DNA from 3 places in the Buttiauxella sp. S19-1 genome. Region 1 is predicted to be linked to each of the others. Evidence: riboswitches for the same ligand, from Rfam matches in the RefSeq annotation. Region 1 holds a riboswitch; each other region holds the start of a gene.
The links. A riboswitch is a leader RNA that binds a small molecule or an ion and turns the genes downstream of it on or off. The one in region 1 is predicted to bind cobalamin.
Positions count from the first base shown of each region.

Region 2: another riboswitch for cobalamin. It lies ahead of btuB (TonB-dependent vitamin B12 receptor BtuB); the one in region 1 lies ahead of MES37_RS16205 (cobyrinate a,c-diamide synthase).
Region 3: another riboswitch for cobalamin. It lies ahead of MES37_RS10970 (cobyrinate a,c-diamide synthase); the one in region 1 lies ahead of MES37_RS16205 (cobyrinate a,c-diamide synthase).

Region 1 covers NZ_JAHWLU010000077.1:959-9,074, forward strand. Annotated here, with positions in the region: gene MES37_RS16195 (IS110 family transposase) at 1-48, opposite strand, end outside; gene MES37_RS16200 (GHMP family kinase ATP-binding protein) at 298-1,164, opposite strand; cobalamin riboswitch at 1,599-1,773, shown strand; gene MES37_RS16205 (cobyrinate a,c-diamide synthase) at 1,870-3,249, shown strand; gene cbiB (adenosylcobinamide-phosphate synthase CbiB) at 3,246-4,205, shown strand; gene MES37_RS16215 (cobalt-precorrin-8 methylmutase) at 4,216-4,845, shown strand; gene cbiD (cobalt-precorrin-5B (C(1))-methyltransferase CbiD) at 4,845-5,981, shown strand; gene cbiE (precorrin-6y C5,15-methyltransferase (decarboxylating) subunit CbiE) at 5,975-6,580, shown strand; gene MES37_RS16230 (decarboxylating cobalt-precorrin-6B (C(15))-methyltransferase) at 6,570-7,139, shown strand; gene MES37_RS16235 (cobalt-precorrin-4 methyltransferase) at 7,132-7,905, shown strand; gene MES37_RS16240 (precorrin-3B C(17)-methyltransferase) at 7,933-8,116, shown strand, end outside.
Region 2 covers NZ_JAHWLU010000038.1:353-8,468, reverse strand. Annotated here, with positions in the region: gene argH (argininosuccinate lyase) at 1-321, shown strand, start outside; gene oxyR (DNA-binding transcriptional regulator OxyR) at 589-1,515, shown strand; gene sthA (Si-specific NAD(P)(+) transhydrogenase) at 1,489-2,889, opposite strand; gene fabR (HTH-type transcriptional repressor FabR) at 3,083-3,727, shown strand; gene MES37_RS10730 (YijD family membrane protein) at 3,742-4,098, shown strand; gene trmA (tRNA (uridine(54)-C5)-methyltransferase TrmA) at 4,143-5,243, opposite strand; cobalamin riboswitch at 5,353-5,543, shown strand; gene btuB (TonB-dependent vitamin B12 receptor BtuB) at 5,613-7,484, shown strand; gene murI (glutamate racemase) at 7,429-8,116, shown strand, end outside.
Region 3 covers NZ_JAHWLU010000039.1:12,786-20,901, reverse strand. Annotated here, with positions in the region: gene cbiB (adenosylcobinamide-phosphate synthase CbiB) at 1-586, opposite strand, end outside; gene MES37_RS10970 (cobyrinate a,c-diamide synthase) at 583-1,965, opposite strand; cobalamin riboswitch at 2,075-2,254, opposite strand; gene MES37_RS10965 (DUF496 family protein) at 2,549-2,869, opposite strand; gene MES37_RS10960 (FUSC family protein) at 3,025-4,083, opposite strand; gene sbmC (DNA gyrase inhibitor SbmC) at 4,174-4,644, opposite strand; gene dacD (serine-type D-Ala-D-Ala carboxypeptidase DacD) at 4,864-6,030, opposite strand; gene sbcB (exodeoxyribonuclease I) at 6,307-7,734, shown strand; gene MES37_RS10940 (APC family permease) at 7,848-8,116, opposite strand, start outside.

The sequences.
Region 1 (8,116 bases):
ACAGACATCTATTTTATTTTTGCTGATATCAGCACCGAGAAAAGCCATATTTCATCTCCTTCCACGTGAACCAACACGCCATTCCAGCCTTGTACATGCGAAGTCAGAGCTTCTGGTTACCGTTCGGATTTTGAGTGGCGTGAAAGGTGAAACGGAGGGCTTAAGCTACGTCGGAAGATCGAGGTCTTCAGGTCGGATACAAGCTTCCTCCGTTTCATGTAACCGGTAGCTAACCAGCTACCGGTTCAAGATACAAGGTCGGATAAGCGCAGCGTCATCCGACACCATTAACCATGATCACAGCAAGGCCGCGCCGCCTTCGACCATCTTCAACAAGTGATGCACCGGCCAGTGTGGAGTTAAGCGTTTTTCCGTCAATAGCCCCATCACCCGCTCTACATCATGCTTGTTGCGGTCTAACAACAACCCCACCACGCTGCCGCTGTGCGCGACATTAATACCGTAGAGATCGCACTCTTCAACCAGTGATAACAAGGCGTTAAATTCCGGTTTAGGCAAAATATTCTGGCTCGCCACGGCGCTAAGCGTGGCGGCTTCACCCATCAAACGTGGGTTGTTCTGCGCGCACGCTTGCTGAATTTTCCCCCAGGCTGTTTCCAGTTCAGGGGCATGCCGTTGCAGCAACGTGTTTCTTTCCATGCGGTGATAATCTGCGGTCCGCAAAGTCAGTGGGCTTTCAAGCACCAGCAGATCCAGCGCCGGTTGCGAGTCACAGGCGATGCGCGTCGCACCTTTGTTATGGTCAAACAACGTCAGGCTGCGAAAAATAGTGCTGTCGGTGGGTTCGAGTGCAACACACTGCGCCGCTAGTGTCTGTTCACTGAGTTCACGGCCTAAATAACTCGCGGTAGCGAGCGCCGTGGCGGCGATATCTGCGGTGCTACTGGCCATTCCCTTGGCGAGCGGAATCGTCGAGTGGCGCTCAATGCGTATTTCACGGCTCAACTCTGCGGGATATTGCCAGTGCGCCAGCAGCTGTTTCACCATTGCGCGCGACAGAGGAAGTTCGCTTGCTAGCGGAGCGCCAGTGGTGACTTCAACGGTGCTGTACCAGTCCACCGGACACGACACCAGCTTTTCGCCGCCAACAATCCACCCCTGGATAAGCTCGCCACAGGATGCAGGACACTGAGCTACTGCCACATTGACCACCTTTTTCACTCAATTATATCTGCGCGATAGTGACATGGCGCTTTATAGGATTTATTGATTTTCCACAATATAGCTTAATCAGCCATGGCGGTAAAAAGAATAAAGATGTTATATCTGCGCGCTAATAATATGGCTTTGATTTATTTTCATATTAATATGATTTATTTTCATGAACTTATTTGTCTATTTGGTGTAAGGGGTTATTTCATTTAAAAGTGAGGTTTTGTTATTGCTTTACGAAAAGGTAATTAATTGTGGTGCGTGTCAAAGTAAGCAAATTTAATTGGTCTGATAAATTGTCGTAGCGCAATAATTTAATTGCTTAGGCGCTATAACCTGTGTCGAGTTTTTATTTGGCGATATTCAACAGAATTCTTAAATTATGTTTCCACGTATGCGCAACAGTGAATTTACGGCATACGCGGTTAACTGCAATGCTAATAGATACACCACATTGTGTGGTTGGGAAGGGGGTTTAAATCCCCCGCAGCCCCCGCTGCTGTGATGCTGACGAACCCGTGATACCACTGATCGCAAGATTGGGAAGGACGGGTGAGAGTGACGCTAAGCCAGAAGACCAGTCTGTTAGCTAAAAACAACAACTTCGGTGGGAAGTGGGTTGCTCAGAAGCGTCGAGTCGCAAGACTGGGTCAACGCACATCCTGGCACCCGTACCGCCCAGAACAGGATTGGGGTATGGCAGCCAGGAAAAGGACATTCATTGTTGCAGGCACTTCCAGCGGATGTGGCAAAACCACGGTTACGCTGGGTTTGCTTAGCCTCCTCACACAGCGCGGATTGCGCGTACAACCCTGCAAAGTTGGCCCTGACTATCTTGATACTGGCTGGCATAGCGCCGTGACCGGGACTGCCTCCCTGAACCTTGACCGTTTTATGCTGCCGGTTGCCACGTTAAATGCGCTGTTTGCCGAACGTATGCAGCATGCGGATGTGGCGGTGATTGAAGGCGTGATGGGGCTGTTTGATGGCTACGGCATCAGTCCTGATTATTGCAGCACCGCAGGGATGGCGAAGCAACTGAACTGCCCGGTGATTCTGCTGGTCGATGGGAAAGCTGTTTCGACGTCGATTGCCGCGACGGTCATGGGGTTTCAACATTTTGACCCCGCATTAAAGCTGGCGGGCGTGATCGTCAACCGCGTGAATAGCGAAAGCCATTATCAGTTGTTGAAAAGCGCTATTGAACGCTACTGCGGCGTGCCGGTGTTGGGCTACGTTCCCCGTGTTGAAGGGGTTTCGTTACCGGAAAGGCATTTGGGGCTGGTCACCGCACGCGAGTCGGTCGTCAATTCACAACCCTGGGCAGACTTCGCCAGCCAGCTTGAAAAAACGCTGGATATCGACCAGTTGCTGGCACTCAGCGTCTGTGATGCGCTCCCTTCAGGGGCGTGGCCTGAACTGCCAGTCGCCGGCAGCGGAGCAGGGTTAACGCTGGCGCTGGCCGATGACGAGGCGTTCAACTTCTATTACCCCGATAACATTTCTCTTCTTGAGCGTGCTGGCGTGCGCATCGTGCGCTTCAGCCCGCTGCATGACAGCCAGTTACCGGAATGCCAGATGATTTGGCTCGGCGGTGGCTATCCGGAACTCTACGCCGAAAAGCTGTCCGCGAACCACACCATGCGCGCTCAAATCCTCGCAGCCCACCAACGAGGCGCGGCGATTTATGGCGAATGCGGCGGCTTGATGTACCTCGGCAGTTCGCTACAAGACAGCCACGGCGCGACTTATCCGATGGTCGGCGCTATTCCCGGCCATAGCGTGATGGGCAAAAAATTAACCCGCTTTGGCTACTGCGAAAGCCGGGCGCTGGCGCCCACCTTGCTGGCTGACACAGGCGAAACGCTGCGTGGTCACGAGTTTCATTATTCTGAATTTACGCCGCAAATCCCTGCGGTGATGGCGTGCAGCAAAACCCGCGACGGCGCAGTTTTGCAGGCGTGGTCGGGTGGCTGGCAGGTGGGAAATACCTTCGCCAGCTATCTGCATATTCATTTTGCCCAGCGTCCCACGCTGCTTAATCGCTGGATAAGTGCAGCCAGGAGAGCGAAATGACACTCCTGGCCTGGGCGGTGGCGTGGATTCTGGATCGTCTGCTGGGCGACCCTCACCACTGGCCGCATCCGGTGCGCTGGATTGGCGCACTGACCGCGTTGGCACAACGTATCGTCCGGCGTTACTGCCGTAGCGAAGCGGCCTTGTCCATCGGCGGTGGTTTGATGTGGCTCTGCGTGGTTGGCACCACCTTCGGCGTAGCGTGGGGGCTGCTGCATTTTGCCAATGCCATTCACCCCTGGTTGGGCTGGATTGTCGAAGTGTGGATGATTTTCACGGTGCTTGCTGCCCGCAGCCTCGATGACGCCGCGCGTGACGTGGAGCTGCCGTTAAGTGAGGGCAATCTCGAGGAAAGCCGCAAAAAACTCGCCTGGATTGTCGGGCGCGACACTTCCCAATTGCAAATGCCGCAAATCAATCGCGCGGTAGTGGAAACCGTTGCGGAGAACACCGTGGACGGCGTGATAGCACCACTGTTCTTTTTACTGCTCGGCGGCGCGCCACTGGCGATGGCCTACAAAGCCGTCAACACGCTGGATTCGATGGTCGGCTACAAACACCCAAAATACCGTGCAATCGGCATGGTTAGTGCGCGAATGGACGACCTCGCCAACTTCATTCCGGCGCGTATCAGTTGGTTATTGCTGAGCGCTGCCGCGTGGATGTGCCGCAACAATGCCATCGACGCGCTGCGTATTGGCTGGCGCGATCGCTACAACCACAGCAGCCCCAACTGCGGTTGGTCGGAGGCTACGGTGGCAGGGGCGTTAGGTATTCGTCTCGGCGGGCCAAATGAATACTTCGGGCAACGGATGGACAAACCCTGGCTCGGAGAGGCTTCCCGCGAGATAGCCGTTGGCGATATTTCAGCAACGATTCAATTGATGTGGGTGGCTTCCACGCTGGCGCTGCTGTTGTTTGCGCTGGCGCGGGTTATCTGGTCTGGAGCGGTCTGAGGGCAATATGATGAATTACATACAACAACCACAAGCGATTGAAGCCAAAAGCTTCGTCATTATCGACGAGATTGTCCGGGAAACCCGGCCAGAATACCGTTTTGCCAGCGAGCTGCACGAGGCGGTGATTAAACGGGTTATCCATACCACCGCCGATTTCGACTGGTTGGATATTTTATGGTTTTCCGAACATGCGCTGGACAACTTGTGCGCCGCGTTGCGCAGCGGCTGCACGATTTACACTGACACCACGATGGCGCTTTCCGGGATCAATAAAACGCTGTTAGCCAGTTTCGGTGGCGAGTGCCGTTGCTATATCAGCCATCCCCACGTTGTCCACCAGGCGAAAGAACTGGCGATCACGCGCTCTATGGCGGCGGTTGATCTGGCGATGCAAGAAGAAGGCGAAAAGATCTTTGTCTTTGGTAACGCGCCAACCGCACTGTTCCGCTTGCTGGAAAAGGCGACTCCGGTGCGTGCTGTGGTTGGCGTTCCTGTCGGGTTCGTCGGCGCCGAAGAGTCGAAAGATGCGCTGATTGCCAGCGACCTTCCGGCCATTGCTGCACGCGGGCGTAAGGGCGGTAGTAATGTCGCCGCCGCCATCGTCAACGCCGTGCTGTATCACCTGCGGGAGGCGTGATGAGCGAATCCTTCGAGGCACCGGTGTGGCATAACGGAAAAGCGTTACGCAAAGGCTATACCACCGGCTCCTGCGCAACGGCGGCGGCAAAAGTCGCGGCGCTGATGGTATTACGCCAGCACCTGATTCATCAGGTTTCTATTACCACGCCTTCCGGCGTGACGCTGTGCCTGAATGTTGAATCGCCACAAATCGAAGGGCAGCAAGCGATCGCCGCTATCCGTAAAGACGGCGGTGATGATATTGACGCCACCCACGGCATGTTGATTTTTGCCAGAGTCGCGCTGAACGATTCCGGCGAGATAACCCTTCATGGCGGCGAAGGGGTAGGCAAAGTCACCCGCAAAGGCATTGGCTTGCCCGTCGGCAGTGCCGCGATCAACCGCACGCCACGCCAGACCATTGAATCTGCGGTACGTGAAGTGATTGGCCCGTCGCGTGGTGCGCAGGTGGAAATCTTCGCCCCTGAAGGGGAGCTACGGGCGCAAAAAACCTATAACTCGCGCCTTGGCGTCATCGGCGGTATCTCGATTATTGGCACCACAGGCATTGTGACGCCGATGTCGGAAGAGAGCTGGAAGCGTTCTCTGGCGCTGGAACTGGAGCTGAAACGCGCAGCGGGTCTGGAGCGCATCGTGATGGTGCCTGGCAATCATGGCGAACGTTTCGTACGCGAACAGCTTGGCGTGGACAGCCAGTCCATCGTCACCATGAGCAACTTTGTTGGTTACATGATTTCGGAAGCGGTGCGCCTGGGCTTCCGTCAGATCGTGCTGGTCGGGCATCCGGGGAAGCTGATTAAGGTCGCCGCCGGAATATTCCATACCCACAGCCATATTGCCGACGCGCGCATGGAAATACTGGTCGCCCATCTGGCATTGCTCCACGCGCCTTACGAATTGCTGGCTGCCGTCAGCGAATGCGACACCACCGAAGCGGCGCAAGAGCACATTGACGCCTGGGGTTTCCAGCGCATCTATCACCATCTTGCCGAACGTATTTGTCTGCGGGTTGCCCAGACGCTGCGTTTTACCAGCCAGCCTCCCGTTTGCGATGCCGTGATGTTTTCTTTTGATAACCAACTGTTGGGTAGTAACCGCCCGTTGCAGGAGATAGCGGAGGATTTGCAATGCTGACGGTGGTTGGAATGGGGCCTGCGGGCGTGCAACTGATGACGCCCGCTGCCCGCCAGGCGGTTGCCGAAGCTGAAATTCTGATTGGCGGGAAACGCCATCTGGCGCAGTTCCCCGATTTTTGCGGTGAAACGCGCCAACTTGATGCCGACATCGCCGCTTTACTGAGCTGGATTGAATGCCAGACCGCGCGCCGCGTGGTGGTGCTGGCATCTGGCGATCCGCTGTTTTATGGCATTGGTACGCGAATGGTTGCGCACTTTGGAGTCGATCGCCTGAAGGTGATCCCGGGGATCAGCGCGGCGCAATATCTTTGCGCGAAAACCGGCATCGATATGAATGACATCTGGTTAACCAGCAGCCACGGCAGAACGGTCGATTTCGAAGTCCTGGTCCGCCAGCCCAAAGTGGCGATGGTGACCGATAAATTGTGTGGCCCGCGAGAAATCGCCGCTGAGCTGGTCGCCAGAGGCGCCGGGCAACGCAGGCTGGTTATCGGTGAAAACCTGGCAATGGAAAACGAACGCATCCACTGGCTACGCGCCTGTGATGTCACTGCACAGTACGACATGAATGTCCTGGTGATCCTCAATGAAAGATGAACTGTTTTTACGCGGGGCAAAAGTCCCGATGACCAAGGAAGTGGTGCGCACCGTGGCGCTCGCCAGGCTTGCGTTGCATCAGGCCCGCCATTTTATTGATGTTGGTGCAGGCACGGGCAGTGTCTCGATTGAAGCAGCGCTCAGCCACCCTGAACTGCGGGTGACGGCCATTGAACGAAACCCCGATGCACTGACGCTGCTGGCGGAAAACCGTCGCCATTTTGATTGCTGCAATATCGAGATTATCGCCGGTGAAGCTCCGGTGATGCTGGGGGAAAAAGCCGAGGCGATTTTCATCGGCGGCAGTGGCGGCAACTTGACGGAGTTAATTGACTGGGCGCTGGAGCAGCTCAACCCGCAAGGGCGGCTGGTGCTGACGTTTATCCTTCAGGAGAACCTCACCACCGCACTGGATCATCTTTCCTCCCGCGGCATGCACGATTTTGATTGCCTGCAACTACAGATTTCCGAGTTAACCGCACTGGGATGCGGGCATTACTTCAAACCCAATAACCCCACTTTTATGATTTCCTGCCAGAAGGAAAAGAATCATGGCTAAGACTTTTGATCCCCGCAGCGTTTGGTTTGTGGGTGCCGGGCCAGGTGACCGCGAACTGATTACGCTCAAAGGCTACCGCTTGCTGCAAGAGGCGCAGGTGGTGATTTACGCCGGTTCGCTTATCAACACTGAGCTGCTGGACTATTGCCCGAAAGAGGCGCAGTGCCACGACAGTGCGCAACTGCATCTGACGCAAATTATCGACCTGATGGAAGAAGGGATTAAGGCCGGTAAAACGGTGGTGCGCCTGCAAACCGGCGATGTGTCGCTCTATGGCTCAGTGCGCGAACAAGGCGAAGTCCTCGCCCGTCGCGGTATCCCGTGGCAAGTGGTGCCGGGTGTCAGTGCTTTCCTGGGGGCTGCGGCGGAGCTGGGTGTTGAATACACGGTGCCTGAGGTTTCGCAAAGCCTGATTATCACGCGCCTGGAAGGGCGCACGCCTGTGCCGCCGCTCGAGCAGATTGAACTGTTCGCCAGCCACCAGACATCAATGGCGATTTACCTCTCCGTGCAACGCATCCACCGCGTCGCCGAACGGCTGATTGAAGGCGGCTATCCGGCTTCGACGCCAGTGGCGGTTATCTATAAAGCGACCTGGCCGGAAAGCATGACCGTACGCGGCACCCTCGCGGATATTGGCGACAAAGTCCGTGACGCGGGGATCCGCAAAACCGCGCTGATTCTGGTCGGCGCATTCCTCGGCGAAGAGTTTCACTATTCACGCCTGTATGCCGCGGATTTCAGCCATGAATACCGCAAAGCCTGAGTTAATCACACTGGGAGTTTCACACTGATGTTAACCGTAATTGGGATTGGCCCTGGCTCGCAGGCCATGATGACCCTCGAAGCCGTAGAGGCGTTGCAGGCTGCTGAAATCGTGGTGGGTTATAAAACTTACACTCATCTGGTGAAGGCGTTCACCGGCGACAAGCAAGTGATCAAAACAGGGATGTGCAAGGAAATTGAACGCTGTCAGG
Region 2 (8,116 bases), on a different contig from region 1:
AAGCGCCCGCGTTGTAAAGAAGCTGCCGAGCAGGGTTATGCCAACGCAACTGAACTGGCTGATTACCTGGTCGCGAAAGGGGTTCCTTTCCGTGAAGCGCACCACATTGTGGGTGAGGCCGTAGTGGAAGCGATTCGTCAGGGCAAGGCGCTGGAAGCTTTGTCGCTCGCCGATTTGCAAAAATTCAGTGCGACGATTGGTGACGATGTTTACCCGATTCTGTCTTTGCAATCTTGCCTGGATAAACGTTCAGCCAAAGGCGGCGTGTCTCCGAAACAGGTAGCACAGGCGATTGTCGACGCGAAACAGCGTCTGGTTTAACGTTATCTGCAAGATAAGAAGAGCCTGGCCTTGTGCCGGGCTTGTTTGTTTATAAGGGATAAAAAAAGAGCGGACATAATGTCCGCTAAATGATTCACGTTGGCTTCAGTAGGTCATTCGGAGAACTGAGTTCTCACAACACATTCCAGAGTCGTAGATGGTTTGTGCTGTTGATGGCTATTATTGAACATCAATGGTTGATAGGGATAATCGTTCGTTGCTATGATTTCTATCGCCATGGTCTATCATGGCGCCGGAGGATAGAGAATGAATATTCGTGATCTTGAATACCTGGTGGCGTTATCTGAACATCGTCACTTTCGCCGGGCAGCGGATGCCTGCCACGTCAGTCAGCCAACGCTGAGCGGCCAGATTCGTAAACTTGAAGATGAGCTCGGCGTAATGTTGCTTGAGCGCACTAGCCGAAAAGTATTGTTCACTCAGGCAGGTTTACTGCTGGTGGATCAGGCGCGTACTGTGCTGCGCGAAGTTAAAGTCCTGAAAGAGATGGCGAGCCAACAAGGCGAAGCGATGTCCGGGCCGCTACACATTGGTTTGATCCCAACCGTTGGGCCTTATCTGCTGCCGCAGATTATCCCGATGCTGCATAAAACTTTCCCCAAACTAGAAATGTATCTTCACGAAGCGCAAACCCATCAACTGCTTGCGCAGCTTGATAGCGGCAAGCTTGATTGTGCGATTCTGGCTTTGGTGAAAGAGAGCGAAGCGTTTATTGAAGTACCGTTATTCGACGAGCCGATGATGCTGGCGATTTATCAGGATCACCCATGGGCCGAGCGCGATCGCGTCCCGTTGTCTGATTTAGCGGGTGAAAAGCTGCTGATGCTGGAAGACGGGCATTGCCTGCGCGATCAGGCGCTGGGTTTCTGTTTTGAAGCGGGTGCAGACGAAGATACGCATTTCCGTGCAACTAGCCTTGAAACGCTGCGTAACATGGTTGCGGCAGGCAGTGGAATTACATTATTACCTGCGCTGGCCGTGCCGAATGAGCGTTGCCGTGATGGTGTCGTCTATCTGCCATGTTATAAACCAGAACCGCGCCGGACTATCGGCCTGGTTTATCGTCCGGGTTCTCCGCTGCGTGGTCGCTATGAGCAACTCGCAGAGGCCATCCGTACACACATGGATGGCCATTTTGAGCCAGCGTTAAAACAAGCGGTTCAAGCCGTTTAGTGCCGCAACCCGATAGGCTTCCGCCATAGTCGGGTAGTTGAAGGTGGTGTTAACAAAGTACTCAATCGTGTTGCCGCCACCTTTCTGCTCCATAATCGCCTGGCCGATGTGAATAATTTCAGCCGCGCGCTCACCGAAGCAGTGAATACCTAAAATCTCTTTTGTCTCGCGATGGAAGAGAATTTTTAGCGTACCCACGTTCATGCCAACAATTTGTGCACGAGCCAGGTGCTTGAACTGAGCCCGTCCTACTTCGTACGGCACTTTCATCGAGGTCAATTGCTGTTCGGTTTTGCCGACGGAGCTGATTTCCGGAATGGTATAAATACCGGTCGGAATATCTTCAATCAGATGAGCAGTCGCTTCGCCTTTGACCATCGCTTGCGCGGCAATTCGCCCCTGATCGTAGGCCGCAGATGCCAGGCTTGGATAACCAATCACATCGCCAACGGCATAAATATGCGGCTGTGCAGTCTGGTACATGCTGTTGACCTTCAACAGACCACGGCCATCCGCTTCCAGCCCGACATTTTCCAGTGACAATGAATCGGTATTACCGGTGCGTCCGTTGGCATAAAGCAGGCAGTCAGCTTTCACTTTTTTGCCTGATTTCAACGAGACAATCACACCATCTTCCACACCTTCGATTTTCTCGAACTCTTCGTTGTGGCGAATAACGACACCGCTATTCCAGAAGTGATAAGAGAGCGAATCGGACATCTCTTGATCGAGAAACGCCAGCAGGCGATCGCGGGTGTTAATCAAATCAACCTTAACGTTCATGCCACGGAAAATCGACGCATACTCGCAACCAATTACCCCAGCACCATAAATAATGACGTGGCGTGGTTCGTGGTGCAGGTTAAGAATGGAATCGCTGTCGTACACGCGTGGGTGGCTGAAATCGACTTCTGGTGGACGATAAGGGCGTGAACCACAGGCGATAATAAATTTATCGGCGGTGATCATTTCTACCGAGCCATCGTGGCATTCCAGCGAGATGGTGTGTTCATCTACAAAACGTGCATCGCCCTGCAGCATCTCGCAACGGTTGCGTTCATAGAAGCTTTGGCGCATGCGAGTTTGTTGGTTAATAACGCTGTCAGCGTGATTAAGAATGTCGGCGAAGGAAGAACGGAGAAGATGGGTGTGGTCGCTGTATAAAGGGTTTTGATTAAATTCGATAATGCGGCTGACGGCGTGGCGGAGGGCTTTCGAGGGGATGGTTCCCCAGTGGGTACAACCGCCACCCACATTATGGTAGCGCTCGACGACAGCTACCCTTGCTCCAAGTTTCACCAGCCCCATTGCAGCGCCTTCGCCGCCAGGACCGGAACCAATTACTATTGCGTCATAATCGTAGGTGTGTGACATGGTAAGGCTTACCTGTTCTTATACATAAAAGCAACACGATGGTAACATCAACGCCGGGATAACCCAATTGTCGTTGTGCTTTTTACTGCGTAACGCGAGGATGGTCGCGTAAACAATCATTCACAATCCTGTATAAAAGCAGTTAAGTTATTCTCTGGTATAGTGCGGGCTCGATTTAAGGGATTCAGGCAACATGATGGGTGTAAGAGCGCAACAAAAAGAAAAAACCAGGCGTTCTCTGGTAGAAGCCGCGTTTAGCCAGTTAAGTGCTGAACGAAGTTTTGCCAGCCTGAGTTTGCGCGAGGTCGCCCGTGAGGCTGGTATTGCGCCAACATCGTTTTATCGCCATTTCCGTGACGTTGATGAGCTTGGGCTGACAATGGTCGACGAGAGTGGACTGATGCTGCGCCAGTTAATGCGCCAGGCCCGCCAAAGAATTGCCAAAGGAGGAAGCGTAATTCGTACCTCCGTCTCAACATTTATGGAATTTATCGGTAATAATCCCAACGCGTTCCGTTTGCTTTTACGTGAGCGTTCTGGAACGTCAGCCGCATTTCGTGCCGCCGTCGCGCGTGAAATTCAGCACTTTATTGCGGAACTTGCTGATTATCTGGAACTCGAAAATCGTATGTCGCGCAGCTTTACTGAAGCGCAGGCAGAAGCGATGGTGACGATTGTTTTTAGTGCTGGTGCCGAAGCGTTAGACGTCGATGCCGATCAGCGTCGTCAGCTTGAAGAGCGTCTGGTACTTCAGTTGCGCATGATTTCCAAAGGTGCGTATTACTGGTATCGCCGGGAGCAAGAAAAAATGGCATTGGCTCAAATATCTGAAGAGTGAATGAAGGAAGGGCAATGAAACAGTTACAAGATAGAGGTACGCTCGGGTTAGCGTTTATTGCAGGCCTTGCGATCAACGGAACGTTTGCCGCAGTGTTCAGCTCGGTTGTGCCGTTTTCCATTTTTCCAATTATCGCGCTGGTGCTGACGGTGTACTGTTTGCATCAACGCTACCAAAACCGCACGATGCCGGTGGGTTTGCCAAGTATCGCAGCGGCTTGTTTCGTGTTGGGCGTGTTGCTGTATAGCGCAGTTGTACGCGCTGAATATCCAGCTATTGGTTCCAACTTCTTGCCAGCGGTACTTTCGGTCGCATTGTTGTTCTGGATTGGTATTAAAATCCGCGCTCGTAAATCCCAGGTGACGGAATAGCAGCCTGCTCTAAAACAAAAACGGACGCCGAGGCGTCCGTTTTGCTATTTGCGTGTTAGCCACACACCGCATTCCATATGGTGCGTGTACGGGAATTGGTCAAATAGCGCCAGCCGTGACACGTTATGGGTTTCGCTTAATGTTTCCAGGTTCTCGCAAAGGGTTTGCGGGTTGCAGGAGATATAAAGGATGCGCGGATACGCCTGCACCATTTTCACGGTGTCAGCATCCAGACCACTGCGTGGTGGATCGACGAAAATGGTTTCGCACTGGTAGCTTTTCAGGTCGATACCTTTCAGGCGGTTAAACTCGCGCACGCCATTCATCGCCTGGGTAAAATCTTCCGCGGCCATACGAATGATTTGCACGTTTTCAATTTCATTCGCTTCAATATTGTATTGCGCGGCAGCAACAGACGGCTTGGCGATTTCAGTTGCCAGCACGCGATTAAAGTTGCGAGCCAGTGCCAGCGAGAAGTTACCGTTACCGCAATACAGTTCCAGCAGGTCGCCTTTTGAACCGTGCGTGGCATCCAGCGCCCATTCCAGCATATGAACATTCATCGCCGCGTTGGGTTGCGTGAAACTGTTTTCCACCTGGCGATAAATCATCTCTTTACCGGCAACAGTCAAACGCTCATCGATGAAATCCTGATCCAGCTCGATTTTGGTTTTGGTCGCACGGCCAATTAAATGAACATTGAAACCCTGAGCCCGCAGATTGTCGCGCAGTGCTTCAGCGTGTTGCTGCCACTCTTCACCCAATTTCCGGTGGTAAAGCATCGAGACAACCGCCTGGTTGCTCATCGTCGTCAGATAATCAATCTGGAAGAGTTTGTGGCGCAGGGCGGGAATATCACGCACGCCGTCGAGCATCGCAGGCATCAATGCATTGATCAGCGAACTAGCTGCCGGGAAGCTGTTGACCCGAATACGTTGTTTGGTCTGGCTTTCAAACATGATGTGGTACAGGTCGTCTTCATCATGCCAGATACGAAATTCAGCACGCATCCGATAGTGGCTGGTTGGCGAACGGAACACCTCCGGCGCTGGTGCTGCAAAAGGGGCCATCATGCTTTGCAAGCGGGCGACTTTTTCGGCCAGTTGCGCGTCGTACTGTTCAATTGGGAGATGTTCGGGAGTCATGAGCTGCTACCTGTTAATAAAGTCAAACTACGCGGCGATTGTAGGGAATAGGTTGATGATGTCCAGTGCTGTTGCATTTTGATGTGTCTGGACAATCTTATTAACAAAATCGTAGCATAGCGCTTCCGGCCTTTTTACATGAGTTAAAAGGGAACCCAGTGCAACTCTGGGGCTGACGCGCAGCGGTAAGGAACGGTGGGATGAGCGCCAAGTGCAGACACTGCTAAACAAAGCGGGAAGTCATCATCCAGTAGTCACACACCTCCAAGCCCGAAGACCTGCCGGTATACGTCGCAATCTGCATAACTATCGCGTGCTATCGGTTATGTCTGCGGCATCCTTATTGGAAAGCGGATGCTTATTAAAATGATGGTAAAAAAACTTTCGCTGCTTACGGCTCTGTCCGTAACGGCTTTTTCAGGCTGGGCGCAAGACAGCAATTCTGACGATACTCTGGTGGTAACGGCCAACCGTTTTCAGCAACCCGTCAATACCGTTCTGGCGCCAACTGATATTGTGACCCGGGAAGAGATCGACCAATGGCAGGCAAAATCGATGAACGATGTCATGCGTCGTTTACCTGGCGTCGATATTGCTCAGTATGGTGGTCTTGGGCAGAGTTCTTCAATGTCTGTCCGTGGCACCAGCGCCAGCCATGTATTGGTGCTGGTGGATGGTATTCCGCTTGCCCGCCCTGGCATTTCCAATTCCTCTGATGTCAGCCAAATCCCGATTTCTTTAGTGCAGCGCGTGGAATACATTCGTGGCCCACGTTCCGCGGTTTACGGTTCTGGCGCGATTGGCGGCGTGGTTAACATCATCACGCAGAGCGATGAAGAAAAGTCGCAAATCAATGCGGGTGTGGGTTCGGATAGCTATCAGCAATATGACGGTACCTGGCGCCAGCGTTTTGGCGATACGGTAGCGACAGTGTCTGGCTCATACGAAACCACTAAGGGTTTTAACGTTCAGCCGCATTCTACTTATAGCGGTGATAACGATAGAGATGGTTACCGTAGCAAAAGCTATTGGGCTGGCCTGGAGCATAAGTTTAGCGAGGAGTTTGACGGCTTCTTCCGTACTTATGGCTATTCCAACAACAGCGATTACGATTTAGGTGCGCCTCCTTATACTCCGGCGTATAGCGCAGACGAGCATCAACTCTATAACCAGAACTACGATGCGGGCCTGCGTTTCCATTCTGGGATCTACTCTTCGCAGCTGTTAGCGAGCTATCAAAAAGTGAAGGACTATAACTATAGCAGCGTGTATGGCCGCTATAACGACGGTACGACGCTCGACTATATGACCCAACGCAACGTCCAGTGGGGTAACAACTTTGTTGTCGGGAATGGCTCGATCAGCGCAGGTATTGATTGGCAGCAACAGCGTCTGACTTCTTCTGACACAGTCATGTCTGACAGTTATAACCGTGATAACACGGGCGTCTACTTGAGTGGTCAGCAGCAGTTTGGCGATGTGACCCTGGAAGCTTCAGGTCGTGAAGACCACGACGAGCAATTCGGTTGGCACGGTACATGGCAAACCGCGGCTGGATGGGAATTCGTTGAAGGGTATCGTGCGACAGTTTCTTATGGCACGGGCTTCCTTGCACCTTCCCTCGGGCAACAATATGGCTCCACGCGCTTTGGTATCGACTCCAATCCAAATCTGAAACCAGAAGAATCCAAACAATGGGAAGCTGGGCTTGAAGGATTAACCGGTCCTGTGGACTGGCGTTTGTCTGCTTATCACTACACGATTGAAAATCTGATTACCTACTACTCCGACCCGGTCACTTATGACGGGTCTTATGACAACATCAAATCTGCGACTATCAAAGGACTGGAATGGGTCGGTAGCGTGGATACTGGCATCTTTACTCATAAGCTAACGTTGCAGTATATGGATCCGCGTGATGACCAGAGTGATGAAGTGCTGGCTCGCCGCGCTAAGCGCCAGGCTAAGTACCAGCTCGACTGGGTGATGTTTAACGTGAATATGGATGTAGCGTGGCAGTATTACGGCAAACGCTACGACAACAACACCTCTGCTTATAACCCGACTCAGCAAATTTTGCCGAGTTATAGCACAGTTGATGTAGCGGCTTCATATCCGGTCACCTCACATCTCACTGTTCGTGGTAGAATCGCCAACCTGTTCGATAAAGATTACGAGACGGTTTATGGCTATCAAACCCCAGGACGGGAATACTATCTCTCTGGCAGCTATACCTTCTAATACACGTCCCACCGTACTGGTTTTTGACTCCGGTGTCGGTGGGCTTTCTGTGTATGATGAAGTCCGGCAGCTTTTGCCTGACCTGCACTACATTTATGCTTTCGACAACGTAGCATTCCCCTACGGCGAGAAAAGCGAAGAGTTCATTGTTGAACGCGTAGTCGAAATTGTTACTGCGGTTCAGGAACGCTACCCACTCGCACTCGCCATCATCGCCTGTAATACGGCAAGTACCGTCTCACTTCCCGCTCTGCGTGAGAAATTCGCATTCCCTGTGGTGGGCGTCGTTCCTGCTATTAAGCCGGCAGCGCGTTTGACGACTAACGGCGTTGTAGGTTTGCTGGCGACTCGCGGCACTGTTCGCCGCCCCTATACTCACGAACTGGTCGCACGCTTTGCGTCGGAATGCAAAATCGAAATGCTCGGTTCGGCAGAGCTGGTGGAATTAGCGGAAGCCAAGCTGCATGGTCAGCCTGTAGATCTTGAGGAACTACGCAAGATTCTTCGTCCATGGCTGCGAATGAAGGAGCCGCCAGATACCGTGGTATTAGGTTGCACCCATTTCCCTCTATTAGAAGAAGAGTTGCTACAAGTCTTACCCGAAGGCACAAGGCTGATAGATTCCGGTGCTG
Region 3 (8,116 bases), on a different contig from region 1:
AACCAATGGCACGGTATTTTTCAGTTTTGTACCCCACCATCGAGTCCAGCGTGTTGACTGCTTTGTAGGCCATCGCCAGCGGTGCGCCGCCTAACAACAGGAAAAACAGCGGAGCAATCACGCCATCGACACTGTTTTCAGCCACGGTTTCTACCACCGCGCGAGTGATTTGCGGGCGCTCAAGTTGCGAGGTGTCGCGCCCAACAATCCACGACAATTTTTCGCGGCTTTCGGCAAGGGTTCCATGTTTGAGGGCGCGGTAAACGTCGAGTGCGGCATCGCTCAGGCAACGTGCGGCAAGTACGGTGTAAATCATCCACACTTCGACTAACCACCCGAGCCACGGATGCAGCAGATTGGCGAGATACAACACGCCCCAGCTCACGCCCCATGTGGCGCCGACTACCACCAGCCACAGCACGCCACCACCGATTTTCAGCGCGCGGTCACTTTTGCAGAATTGGCGAATAATGCGTTGGGTTACGGTGATTAGATTGCCTATCCAGCGCACCGGATGAGGCCAGTGCGGCGGGTCGCCAAACCAGTAATCCAGCAGCCAGGCCACAGCCCAGGCAAGCAATGTCATAGGTGATTCCTCGCAAGCGTTAGCCAGGGGGTGAGCAAATTCGCGCGTTGAGCGAAATGGACATGCAGGTAGCTGGCAAAAGTCGCCTGCTGCTGAACGCCTCCCTGCCAGCGGGAAACGGCGACACCATCACGCCATTTGCAGCAATCCAACGCTGCGGGCAACGGGCCGTTGAAATCGGAGTAATGAAATTCGTGGCCACGCAAGGTTTCGCCTTTTTTCGCCAGCAAGGTGTTTTGCACAGCGGTGGCCTCGCAATAGCCAAAACGTGTCAGGCGTTGGCCCATCTGGCTATGGCCTGGCAACACGCCGCACATCGCGTGGGTTTCGCCTTCGCTGTCAGTCAGCGTTTCGCCCAAATACATTAAGCCGCCACATTCGGCATACAGCGGAATGTGCTGTTGATGGGCAGCTTGCAGGGATTCGCGCATGCGACTGTTCGCGGCGAGTTTTGCCACATGGACTTCGGGGTAACCACCGCCAAGCCAAATCATCTGGCAGTCAGGGATTTTTGCGTCATGCAGCGGGCTGAAGCGCTGGATTTTCACCCCGGCGTGCTCGAGCATTTCGAGGTTATCGGGATAGTAGAAGTTGAAAGCTTCGTCTTCAGCAAGGGCGAGTGTTAGCCCGTCGGCCAGTGCGGCATCGGCAATGGCGGGCGCAACACCCTGAGGCAGGGTATTAAGGCGAGATAACGCCAGAAGATGGTCGAGGTTAACGGTTTCTTCAATTTGCTGCGCCAGGCGCTGCCAGCGTTCATCTTGCGGGGAGTGTTCTTGTGCCGGAACCAGGCCGAGGTGGCGCGACGGTAACTCGACATCGGCCATCACCGGCAAGCGCCCTAAGACGGGCAAGCCGCAGTAACGGGTGATGGCATCAGCAAGTAACTGGTAGTGGCTGTCGCTGTTGACGCGATTGAGGATAACGCCTGCGATGTTTAGCGTTGGGTCAAAGCGCTGGAAGCCCATGACAGTGGCGGCAATGGAGGTAGACACCGCTTTGCCGTCGACCAGCAATATCACCGGGCAACCGAGCTGTTTTGCCATCGCGGCGCTGCTGCAATAGTTGGGGTCGGTGCCGTAGCCGTCGTACAACCCCATCACCCCTTCGATGACGGCGACATCTGCGTGCTGCATTTGTTTAGCGAACAAACCATTTAGCGTGGAAGTGGGCAACATGAAAGCATCGAGATTGCGCGAGGCAATGCCGCTTACTGCACTGTGCCAACCGCTGTCGAGGTAGTCGGGGCCAATTTTGAAGGGTTGAACGCGAAGGTTGCGTTGCATGAAGGCGCGGAGCAGCCCGAGCGTGACGGTGGTTTTACCACAGCCGCTGCTGGTGCCTGCAATGACGAATGCGTGTTTTGCTGCCGCTGCCATGGTTGCCTTATCACTGTTTCGGCAAAGCACGGATGTCAGCACGTACGCGCACCCTGAGGCTGCACGCATCTGATGACAACTGACTTCCCACCGAAGGAGTTGTTGAGAATAAGGATGACAAGTCGGTCTTCTGGCTTAGCGTCTCTCTCGCCCGCCCTTCCCAATCATTAGATCAGTGGTTTTGCGGGTTCGTCGGCATCACAGCAGCGGGGGCTGCGGGGGATTGTCACCCCCTTCCCAGCCACGGACTATTTTGGTTAATCGCGTGGCATAAACGAGTCAGTTATTGCGAGCGTGACCTTCAAAGCATCACACTCTTAAATATTTAAAAGCAGACACAGTGTAAAAGCTAATAGATTTCGAGAGTTGCGCTATGACAATTTTTACTGATTTTTTAATCTTTACGGTAAATGTCGCTGACGCGTATCTGCCCCCCAGAAACTGGGGATAAAAAAAACCGCCTGGCGGCGGTTGGTAAAACTGTTGGAAAAACTCTGCGTAGGTCAGCTAAGCGAAGCGCCATCCGACAACACTGGCGCAAACGGTGGATGACGCTTTCGCTTATCCACCCTACGACAGCTAATTAATCGGCCTTGATTTCGCCCATTACTTTCAGTTTTTTGGAAATTTCACGACGCTCTTTAGACAGTTCAGCGTTTTTGATGATGTAGTCATCAACACGGTCTTCATAGTCGGTTTTCATGCTGGCGATGATGCCTTGAATAGCTTCAATGCTCATACCCGGTTTGATGTAGTCGCTCAGGTTATCAAGCAGCAGAACACGTTTTGAGTTATCGCGGATCTTTTTCTGTACGTCCTGGATTTCACGCTGCAGTTTGTTTTTGCGACGGAACAGACGCACGAACTCAAGCACGTCCTGGAAAGATGGTTTGATTGGTTCCATTTTTATACCCCTGCTAATTTCATACTCGGATTCGTTAAGACAGCCGCCATAAGATAACCTTAATGGTAGCGGCAGCCGCTGATAATTCATTGTTTCGCTATCTTAACCTCAATTGCTGCTGAATCGAAACCAGCAATTCACACCAGGCTGAGCAATTATTTGCGTAACGCGCGACAGATCAACTGCGACAGCAATTCTAGTTGACGAGCAAGTTCCAGACTCAGCCAGACGTAACCATGAATAGGCGTTTCCTGAAGTTTCCCATTTTGGCCATTTTGTATGAGCTCGCGCAACTCGCTGACGATTTCAGTCAGCTTTTCATTGTTCGCTGAAATCGTCGACGGGTTGCCATCGTGCAAGGCCAGTGCGATGGCGGCAAGCGTGCCCTGGGTCATTTGTTGCGTTTCGCGCAGCGTGTGTGCGTTGATCATCAGGAAGTGGCTTTCCCTTGATGCCCAGTAAGCGTTGACCTGCAACTCAAGAGTGCACACCAGATTGCGGCTGACGGTTTGTATTGCCTCGAAGATAGACTTTTGAATATGCGTTTCTTTGCTGCTTGGCCCGATGAGTGCACGCATTCTTACGACATCACTCAACACTTTGTGTAAGTGTTTTTCAAGCCTTGGGCGCTCTAATAAATTAGGTGAGAAGCCCGCGTTGTAAACCCGACCAAAGGCGGTGACGAAGTTCGCCATTTGTATGCGCCAGTGGATAAAGGCGCGCTGTGGATAAATGCTGGTAAATAACATCGCCAGCAACGAGCCGAAGATAACATCGCCGCTGCGCCAAAGGGCAATTTCCATGTCTCCTGCCGGTGCGCCAACCACCACCGCAAGGGTGATGCCAATCAGCAGAGCTTGATACGGGCGTTTCCCCAGCGCCAGATAGCCGCAGATGAACATGGCAATGGCACACCACACCAACATCAGCGGTAGCGAGAACAGCTCAAGTTTTAGCGCCACAAGTCCCATGACTGCACCGCATATCGTCCCACCAATGCGCTCAAAGGCGCGTGGCACGACGTTGCCCCAAAAAGAGATCGGCCCCATGACCACCACAAGCGTGATCAACGGCCATGTCCCTTCGGGCACTTTCAGAAGATGAACAATAAGAAAGGTGAGAATAAAAGCCAGTGCGATGCGGATCCCATGCACGATACGGTAATTGCGGTATATGCGGATCTCAAATGGGCTTAGTGATTTGTCAGGACGCACACTCAGTTCCCCAGAAAATAAAAAACGGGATTGTACCTGTTTTTATGGAATGAACATCACAAAGTTAGGGGGCATAAGCCCCCTTTAGCATCAGACTTGATCTGCCACCGGAATATACATGTCTATTTCCCAGACTCCACTTTCTGAACCATCGTTAAGATAGTGTTCGAAGCAGGGTTTTCCGGTTATCTGGTAGCTATTATTAGCAAGGACGCTGTCAAAAAACAGATTCCACGGCTTGGCAAAGTCGTTGTCATCCACGCGGGCGCGTGCCACCGCATACTGGCCGCCCTGGATGCTCGTCACAATCACGCCTTCACTGTTATCCGGCACGGTAAAGTTTTCAGCCACCGAGACCACGGTGTCGCAGCGCAGTTTTTCTGCGGGTACGACGTCGGGGTTGTCGTAATAAACCGCCAGCCATTCTTCCCCGGCTATCTGGTGGGTTTTGACCCACAGGGCAAGTTGCTCAAAGCCCTGATGGACCGTTTGTTCCCACGGCCCAACCATATGAAAACCAGCGACTTTACGTTCATTCACTTGTTGTACGTTAAATTCCATATGACCTCCTGACAGATTTAAAAAATACTGTATGTTTATACACCACTCTTGTGCAGGGAAACAATCCATTGTCAGGGTGATGTGGTTGCTTTGCGAGCAGGATCGCTTTTTGAAAAACTTTCGCCTGTAGATCCGCCTGTAGATCGTAGTACAGACCAGCCGTTCAGATGAAAAAAAGGGCCGACATGACTGTCGACCCATTTAACACTGATTAAGGAATTACAATTTGTGGCTCAGATAGTCGCTAAACCGCGACCATGTGCTGCCCTTTTTGACGCCCGTTAGCGTCACCAACGGCCAGTGGGCAATCAGCTTGTCGCGATCAAAAAGCTCGATTTCACCCACATGTTGGTTGGCAGCAATCGGCGCTTCGATCTCTTGCTTGTCGAGGACATATTTGGCTTTAATGTTAGGGACTTCAGATTTTGGCAGCGCCAAAAAAACATCCTGATTTGTACCGACTTCGATCTGTTTTTTATCACCGTACCAGATAGCCTCAGTACCAATTTTTTTGCCTTTATGCAGAACCTGTACGGTATCGAAATTATCCTGGCCCCAGTGCAGTAATTTACGCGCCTGATCTTCGCGCCCTTTCGGGCTTTCAGCGCCCATGACCACCGCAATTAAACGGCGCTCACCGACCACGCTTGACGCAATAAGATTAAAGCCAGCGCTCGCAGTATGGCCGGTCTTCAGGCCGTCCACATTCAGCCCTTTGTCCCACAACAAACCATTACGGTTCTGTTGCGTGATGCCATTCCAGGTGAGGCTGCGCTCGCTATACATGTGATAAAACTCGGGTTCACCGTGGATTATTGCACGCGAAAGTACCGCAAGATCATAGGCTGTGCTGTGCTGGCCAGGTGCATCCAGACCATGAACCGTTTCGAAGTGGGTATCGCGCAGGCGGAGCTGCTGCACGTATTTGTTCATCATCGCTACAAATTGTGGCTGCCCACCGGCGACGTAATCTGCCAGAGCAACACAAGCATCATTCCCTGAATCAATAATTAACCCGCGGCTGAGGTCATGGACTGTCAGTCGGTCACCCGCTTTCAGGAACATTAGCGACGAGCCATCAAATACCGGATTACCTTTTGCCCAGGCATCTTTGCCGACAGTGACCATGTCGTTTGCCGTGATGCGGCCACTGTCGATGGCACGATCGACCACGTATCCGGTCATCAGCTTGGTCAGACTCGCCGGGTTGCGTCGCACATGCTCATTTTCCGCTGCCAGAATTTGCCCGGTGGTGTAATCCATCAATACCCAAGAGCCCGCCTGAATTTGTGGAGGGGGTGGCGCATTAACAAAGGTATCGTCGGCAAAAGCGGAGTGAGCAGAAAGTGACAGCAAGGAACAGACAACAAACAGACGGATCTTCAACGATATACCCTCAGTAACAAAAAATTCAGCCGCCACTTTTACTGCAGTTTGCGACTTTTTTCGCAATTAAATTGCAAAAAGATATGAATGAGAGCGCTCGCATACAGTTGAGGAATATACTATTCCGTCATCGCGAAGACTTCTTGCAGGGCGGTTAATGGTTTACCATTGGCGGTTGCAGTACCTGATAACAATGATTGGCACATGGAGAGGGTTTTAGTGGGATTTCAGTTTAATAACAGTACGTTAAACAACACTCAAGGGCGGGAGTAAACCGTGGATAAGACAACGCAACAACCGACCTTCCTTTTTCATGATTATGAAACCTTCGGTAAAAGTCCATCGCTCGACCGCCCGGCGCAATTCGCGGCTATTCGTACCGATGCTGAATTTAACGTGATTGGCGAACCGGAAGTTTTTTACTGCAAACCGGCGGATGACTATCTGCCACAGCCAGAAGCCGTGATGATTACCGGCATTACTCCGCAACAAGCGCTGGCGCGTGGCGTCAACGAAGCGGATTTTGCAAAACGCATCCACACCATTTTTACCCATCCAAAAACCTGCGTCGTGGGTTACAACAATGTGCGCTTTGATGATGAAGTGACGCGCAATATCTTTTACCGTAACTTTTATGATCCGTATGGCTGGAGCTGGCAAAACGATAATTCGCGCTGGGATTTGCTCGATGTGATGCGCGCCTGTTACGCATTGCGCCCGGAAGGAATTGTCTGGCCGGAAAACGAAGACGGTTTGCCGAGCTTCCGCCTTGAACATTTGACCAAAGCCAACGGCATTGAGCATGCGAATGCACACGATGCGATGTCTGATGTGTACGCCACTATCGCGATGGCACAACTAGTGAAAACCCGCCAGCCACGCCTGTTTGAGTATCTCTACAGCCACCGTTCCAAACACAAACTCACCACGCTGATTGATGTTCCGCAGATGAAACCGCTGGTACATGTCTCGGGAATGTTTGGCGCGTGGCGCGGTAACACCAGTTGGATTGCCCCACTCGCCTGGCACCCGGATAACAAAAACGCGGTGATTATGGTCGATTTGGCGGGTGATATTTCTCCACTTCTGGAGCTGGATGCGGATGCGTTGCGCGAGCGGTTGTATACGCCGAAAGCCGCACTTGGTGATACTGCGGCCGTGCCAATCAAGCTGGTTCATTTGAATAAATGCCCGGTCTTAGCGGTGGCGAATACGTTGCGCCCGGAAGATGCAGAACGTTTAGGAATCGATCGTCAACGTTGCCTGGATAACCTGAAGCTATTGCGCGAGCACCCTTCCGTACGCGAGAAAGCGGTGGCGATTTTTGCTGAAGCTGAGCCTTTTGTGCCTTCAGATAATGTTGATGCGCAGCTGTATAACGGCTTTTTCAGCGATGCCGACCGCGCAGCCATGCGTATTGTGCTGCAAACCGATCCGCAGAATTTACCCGCGCTGGACATTACCTTCGCCGATAAGCGGATTGAGAAGCTATTGTTTAATTATCGGGCGCGTAACTTCCCCGGCACCCTGGATGAAGCCGAGCAGCAGCGCTGGTTGCAGCATCGCCGTGAAGTGTTGTCTCAGGAAGCGTTGCAAGCCTACGCGCAAGAACTGGAAGCGCTGTATAACCTGCATGAAAGTGATAAAGAGAAGACGGCGTTGTTGAAGGAGTTGTTCGAGTATGCGCAGTTTTTAGTGGGGTGATAGCAAGATGTCGGATGGCGCAAGCTTATCCGACCTACAAAGGACAAGACCCGTTCAGGACGAAGCATCCATAACAAAAAGGCCGCTTGCGCGGCCTTTTTGGTGTTTAGCGATTACGCTAAATCTTCGTTGAACTGTGGAACCGGGTTACGGAAGCGACGAGTCACAAAGGCCAGATAGGTCAGGCCGATAGCCGCCCAAATCAGACCCAGAATCATCGAGCTTTCTTCCAAGTTAATCCACAATGCACCCACTGTCAGTGCGCCGCAAGTTGGCAGCACCAGATAGTTGAAGTGATCTTTGATGGTCTTGTTACGGCCTTCGCGGATCCAGAACTGGGAAATCACTGACAGGTTAACGAAGGTGAACGCCACCAGCGCAC